Alicyclobacillus sp. SO9: one gene and its partner. The protein of the gene in region 2 interacts with the protein of the main gene of each other region in a pairwise test. Links are inferred from orthologs where the notes say so. Each region holds a gene or a part of one and is shown on either strand. Other genes may lie near its edges. The genes, in order: serC and selB.

The links.
Region 1: the proteins of selB (region 2) and serC interact in binary tests that used the Escherichia coli proteins (3 or more experiments, as listed by UniProt). The link is inferred for Alicyclobacillus sp. SO9 from one-to-one orthologs.

The regions. Positions count from the first base shown.
Region 1 is NZ_CP066339.1:2,185,835-2,189,023, reverse strand. The notes cover bases 41-2,906. They hold serC (3-phosphoserine/phosphohydroxythreonine transaminase), read right to left. Parts: upstream 2,085-2,906; coding sequence 996-2,084; downstream 41-995. Other genes in these bases: serA (phosphoglycerate dehydrogenase), read right to left, coding at 2,154-2,906; GI364_RS09830 (HAD family hydrolase), read right to left, coding at 41-977. Outside these bases: more of GI364_RS09830, read right to left, coding at 1-40; more of serA, read right to left, coding at 2,907-3,189. UniProt on the Escherichia coli protein: Catalyzes the reversible conversion of 3-phosphohydroxypyruvate to phosphoserine and of 3-hydroxy-2-oxo-4-phosphonooxybutanoate to phosphohydroxythreonine. Is involved in both pyridoxine and serine biosynthesis.
Region 2 is NZ_CP066339.1:668,334-671,604, reverse strand. Bases 119-3,066 are described here. They hold selB (selenocysteine-specific translation elongation factor), read right to left. Parts: upstream 2,594-3,066; coding sequence 644-2,593; downstream 119-643. Other genes in these bases: GI364_RS02870 (tetratricopeptide repeat protein), read right to left, coding at 2,604-3,066; GI364_RS02880 (NUDIX domain-containing protein), read right to left, coding at 119-372. In the rest of the region: more of GI364_RS02880, read right to left, coding at 1-118; more of GI364_RS02870, read right to left, coding at 3,067-3,271. UniProt on the Escherichia coli protein: Translation factor necessary for the incorporation of selenocysteine into proteins. It probably replaces EF-Tu for the insertion of selenocysteine directed by the UGA codon. SelB binds GTP and GDP.

The DNA of each region.
Region 1 (3,189 bases), 1.5 Mb from region 2 along the record:
AAATCGGCCATGGAGTCTCCAACGATGAGAATCGTGTCCCCTACCGTATGTTCAAGAGGTAACTCCTCTTGAAGAACTGCAATGGTGTCAGGGCTCTCCATGTAACTTCGCAAGTAGCAGAACGGATGAGGCTTAGACAAAGGGCGATAAGATGGGTAGCTCGTCTCCGCTTCAAGCACGTCGGACGCAGTAGTAATGCATCCCTCATCAAAGTATTCATCCCAGGCATAGCTTTCAAACGGAACTTTCGTTTCCACTTCCGGCCGTCCGGTGGCAACCCCAATACGAACTCCGCGCCGAACGCACTCTGCAAAGAGTTTGCTCACTTCCTTCGGATTTACGACCGGTACCTCGTTCAAGACAAAACCAGTTTTGTTACCAGGCTGCGACGGCAGATAGCTTTTCCCAAGATACCATTCTTGAAAAGTTTGCTGTCCTACCTCCCACAAGCTTCTTAACACTGCCTCAATTTTCGGGTTTGTCCCAAACACCAATTGATACCGCTGTTCCAAAACAAGCCACAAATCCTGTTTTGTTCGACATGCCTCAAACAGCTTGGAAAAGTCAGAAAAATCCGTCTGAATATCCAATCCTTTCAGCATACCGCCAAATTCCCGCAGAGATTTTTCGGTCCAAGATTCAACTGCTGCGAATTTTGAAAACTCTGGACCAGCGCTGACCGCTTCTGCGTATTTTAGAAACTGCACCAAAAATTGAAGATATACCATATCCCAATTGGCATTGATGCCTAGGCTCTTCATTGCGTTTAAAACCGTATCTTGAACAAAAACACTCCATCGTATCTGATGAATCTGTTCGTCACTAAAGTTATCCCTGTATTCAGGAAGATAGCTTATGGAAACGCCAAGAAACCGAGAGCTGCTCAACAATTCATAGATTGTCAGGGCAGATGCATCAAAGTACCTCTCCTCACTCAATAACACACCGTCTACATCAAACAGAATCGTCTTATACACAGATTGCACTCCACACTTTCAATTGTTCTTCCGAAAAGTCTGCATAAATTCGGCCAGGCGACTACATGCCTCCAAAGAGAGGGCATTGTAAATGGAGGCACGACAACCGCCGACAGACCGGTGCCCAGACAGTCCCACAAAACCAGACTCCGCCGCTTCGCGCAAAAATTTCTGCTCTAGTTCGTCTGATGCAAGGTTAAACGTGACATTCATTCGAGAGCGGCTGCTTGCCTGTGCATACCCTCTGTAAAAACCCTCACTCTTATCAATGGCGGTATACAGGGTACCAGCTTTGTCTTCGTTCAGTTGCTCAATGCCCCGCAATCCCCCCATACTCTCCAGCCATTTCAAAACTTTTCCGAGGACATAAACGGAAAACACCGGCGGCGTATTGTACCGTGATTTACCGGAAATATGGGTCGCATAACGCATGACTTTTGGAACTTCTTCCATCACGGCCTGCTGTACCCATTCCCTTCTTAGCAAAACCAAGGTCACGCCAGCGGGACCAAGGTTCTTTTGTGCTCCGCCATACACCATGTCAAAGTTTGTCATGGCAAAGGGACGAGACAGCATATCGCTTGACATGTCAGCCACCAATGGAACTGACTGTTTTTCAGGCAATTGTCTCCACTGGGTTCCGTAGATGGTGTTGTTAGTGGTGATATGCACATAGGCGTCCGACTCTTTCGTGTTCCACTGTGTCGGTATAGACCGGAAACCCTGCTCCTTGGAACTTCCTGCAATACGCACCCTTCCCGTTGTCTCTGCTTCCTGCATTGCTTTGTTCGCCCACGATCCGCTCAGAACATAGGCAGCTTCTGACCCCTCCCCGCGGAAATTTAACGGAAGCATGGCGAACTGCAGACTGGCACCGCCTTGCAAAAATAAAACTTCATATTCGTCAGACACCTGCAGCAGTCTTCGCAGTCGCGCCTCGGCCTCTTCCTGTATTTCCTCGTACGCCTTGCCCCGGTGGCTCATCTCCATGACTGACATCCCAGATTGCCGATAGTTTAGCAGTTCTTCCTGCACTTCTAACAGCACGGATTCCGGGAGTACTGCAGGACCTGCACCAAAATTGTCTACTCGCGCTGGATGTGACAAACTACAACCTCCTCAAAATGGTCGCTTCAATCTAAAATGGTCGTTTCAAGCGAAAACGGTATGTCCACGCTAGAGTACAATGGTCTGTACTTCATGAATGCCAGGCAGCTGCGACAACTCATGCACTACCGATTCAGGTACCAGCTTATCCACTGTCAGAAGCATGACTGCCTCTCCACCCGTTTCCTTACGACCCACCTGCATCGCAGCAATATTAATCTGTTCCTTGCCCAACATGCTGCCAAGATGCCCAATCATCCCGGGTCTGTCATGGTGTTTTGTGAAAATCATCTTTCCTTCTGTACTTGCGTCGATTGGATAGCCCTCAATTTCAACAATACGCGGACCAAGACCGTTGTACAGCGTACCCGCTACCTTGTGTAATTCTCCGTTGACCCGAACCGACAGACTGAGAAGATGGGTAAATACCTTGTGCTGCGATTCACGGACCTGTCGTATAGTCATACCTGCCTGCTTAGCCAAAGTCGGAGCATTGATGAAGTTGACTTCGTCACCGTATCTGTAGCCCAAGAGCCCTTTCAAGACACTTCTCGACACAAAGGGTAAATCACTGTCATCAAGTTCACCGCAAAACACCATTTCTACTTCAGACATAGCCCCAGACGCCAATTGACCTACAAATTTCCCGAGGCGCTCACCCAAATTTAGATGCGGCTGTAAATACTGTTTCTGCTCTTCGCTTAGAGAAGGTATGTTTACAGCGTTCTTAAACGGCTTTCCAACCAGCACATGCCCAACTTCTTCTGCGACAGAGACAGCCACATTGACCTGCGCCTCTACCGTCGATGCCCCCAAGTGGGGCGTTGTGATGACTTGAGGAAATTGCAGCAGAGGATGGTCTGCCGTCACGGGTTCCTCTTCAAAAACATCGAAAGCAGCACCTGCAACCTTGCCGCTTGTCAGTGCCTCGCAAAGGGCAACTTCGTCAATGATACCGCCGCGGGCACAGTTCACGATTCGGACTCCGGTTTTCATTTTTCCGAACATTTTCTCATCAATAATATGTTTCGTATCTTTTGTCAAAGGTGTATGAACAGTCACAAAATCGGCTTCTGCGACCGCATCTTCAAGCGACTTTAATGTG
Region 2 (3,271 bases):
TTTCACCATCCACCTGTCACCTTCATTCATCGGCAGCTTTTCTAGTTGTTGCAACGACACTACTTCAAGCTTGCCTTCACGCGAATGCACGTTCATTTCCCCAGAGATGTCTTCAGTTGCGAATTGTACAATTGTTCGAACGTCTTCAAACACACCGGGCGACGTTTGCGTACGGACCAAATAAATACCGGCCAAAGTCACATTTCCGACAATCAGTCCTGTTTCTTCCCTAACTTCGCGAACCGCGGCTTCGAGCCACGTCTCGCCCGCATCTACTTTTCCGCCTGGGAGATACCACCAGCCTCGGCGAGGCTTTTGAATCATCACAATACCCTCGTTAAAACGCAAACAGGTATTCACGATGATTTGCATAAGTTCATCACTCCACGATGTCGAGCTCGCGGTCTTTCCGTTTTCACATCAGACTCGCTCATTGGGTACCACTTTTATGATCCTACACGAAATAAAAAAAAGGCGCCATACCGGGGCGCCAACTGCAACGTAAATATATTCAATAAGGGGGTCAAATGTGATGCACCCTTATAGTACAGTGCCCATGTTGCATTCATATTACATTGGCTTTAAGAATTTGTTACACAAGAAAAAAAGTTTCAAATTGAGTCGGTCAAGCCCCGTTTTTAACTCAGAGTGTAATGGTTCGCACATCTTCTTTTCGATGAGTCACCTTCCGCTCATCCAAGTACTCCAGCAACATGACTGTAATCTTTCGATTTGACGCTAATGCGTCCCTGGCCATGGCGACCGTAAACGGTCCCTGTGCCGCGTACAACTCACGTAAGCTGTCGACTGCAGCGTCCAGCGCAGCCTTGTGAAGCCACAGCCCCTCGGTTAACTCGAGAGCTGTCCCTGCTTCTTCTAGATGCCGCAGCAGCGCCTCTGCAATTCTGTCGCGCTTCGGGACTACCGCCTTCAGTTCCGCGACCGAAACCGGCTGTAGTCCGGCACTGCTTAACATATGCTGGAGCTTGGAAAGAATGAACGACTCCTCATCACCAAGAGTCACCTTCCAGTCTGTTGCCTTCACCCGTGTTTCCTTTACAATCCAGCGCTGCTCACGGCTGCCTTCTTGCAGTAACCACAGTAAGTCGCGCTGTGAAAACTCGCTTTCAGCACCGCTGTGAGCGCTGGTCCGGTTCCCCCGTGGCAATCCGTTGCCCGCAGCAGCAAGCAATCGCGTCCGCTGCACCCAGTTCAAAAAACGTTGCTTCTGGTGCAATTCCCACAGAGCCTGTTCCATGTCCCTCAGTGTTTCCTCCACATGCGCCGTCTTCATCCAGCCGCTAGGGAGTTCGACCACCGTCTGTTCAGCTTGTGCCCTTTGCAGCAAGTCCGCAGCCTCAGCAACGGTTAGGCTCAGCGCGGCCGCAATTTCAGCTACCGGTATGCACGCCTTGCGCCCGAGTATGGCCAACAGTCGCTGCTGTGGACTATCACTGTCTCTCTCAGACAGCATTTCCAATACATTTGATCGTTTTCGCCGGTGCAAACGCGTCGGAGCCACATCGATGACTCGACCGCCGCCTATTGTCGTGACGGGTGAGTAGCTGCGCAAGACAAAAAAGTCCAATGTGTCACATACAACTGGCCTGTCCAGTTGTATTTGGACATAGGCTTCCGAACCTGCAGTGAGTACGTCGTCTTCGAGCAGGAGCAATGTCCCAATGGCTTCACTTGTCCCCAGGTGAAAATGGACTCTTTCACGGTGCTCGACGGCTTTCTCTCGTCCGTCCAAAACGTGAACTTTTGCATCTATAAGCTGCGTCTCGTGCAGCGTTCCAAAAGCTGATGCTGTGAAACCTCGGCGCAATTCATGTTTGTCGACACCCGTCAGGTTCAATGCGGCCCGCTGTCCGGCTTTGGCCGCCTGTACCTTCTCACCATGAACCTGAATCCCCCGCACCCTGGCTTCTTTTCCCCCTGGCAACAGTTCCACTGAATCACCTGTATTAATTTGACCGCGCCAAATTGTCCCGCTGACGACCGTTCCGAATCCCGGAACAGAAAAGACTTTGTCAATGGGAAGACGAAAGGCACCTGAAGCATCTCGTGTCTCACAGCTCTGTACGAGTTGATACAGGGCTTCTTTCAACGCTTCCAAACCCTGGCCGGTCTTTGCACTGACAGGGACAATTGGAGACTCAAAAAAAGGGGTATCGGCGAGGCTTTCCTGAATGACATCGACTGCAATTTGAGTCAAATCTGAATCTGCCAAGTCTACTTTAGTCAAGGCTACTACACCCTGTGTCACACCAAGCAACTGCAAAATTGCCAAGTGTTCATAAGTCTGCGGCATCAGTCCCTCGTTTACGTCCACAACCACAAGGGCACCGTCAATGCCGGCGGCTCCCGCAACCATGTTTCTGACAAAACGCTCATGCCCCGGTACATCAACAATCCCGGCTACCGTTGCATCAGAGAACCGCAATGGTGCAAAATCAATATCTATAGAAATACCGCGGTTCTGTTCTTCCTGCAGCCTGTCAGTGTTTTTCCCCGTCAATGCCTGAACAAGCATCGTTTTACCGTGATCGATATGCCCAGCTGTCCCAATTACAACGTGTCGTTCTGTCACCCGCATGCCCTCACTTGTTCAAAGGAAAGTAAGTCTGCAGCCGTCTGCTGGCCTTTCGCAGCGATGAAACGGATACACCCAGCGACTCTGCAACTTCCTTTTGAGACGTTTTTTGGCCGGCTCCCTTGATGGCAAGGTAGACAAGCCCCGCAACCCAAACCTCAGGCTTGATAACGCGTACGTCATTGCGGATAAACAGACGTTTCAAAAAGCCGAGCCAAGCCGTCTTGGCCGGCAAATGGCAATCCGTACAGTTTTTCTTGTGCAACATTGCCTGTGTTTGCTGCCAAATGGCACTCCACTGTGAATCAACCTGAAGCAGCATCTCCCACGGCAAGTTGTCCAAGGGCTGCTTGACTATTTGCGTTCCGTCGTAGTATTCAACCATCCCGTTGGGATCACAGATTTTTAGAGCAGACAATGCCACCTGGCGAATTGATTGTGAGACATCAGTACGACGTACAAACAGTCGTAAGGCTTTCTGTGCATCTTCGTCGCCAATAATGGCTAAAGTGCGGATAACCGCCCTTCTTGTCTCGCCGTTGCCATGGCGCAGCCCCCAGTACATCGAAGCGCGAAGGACCGGATCGTCCTGCCATTCCGAAGGCTGCGCGCTGTTCAGCCTGCGCTTCATCTCGGCAAACTGATTTTCTATGGGCAAGTCATACTGGTAACTCA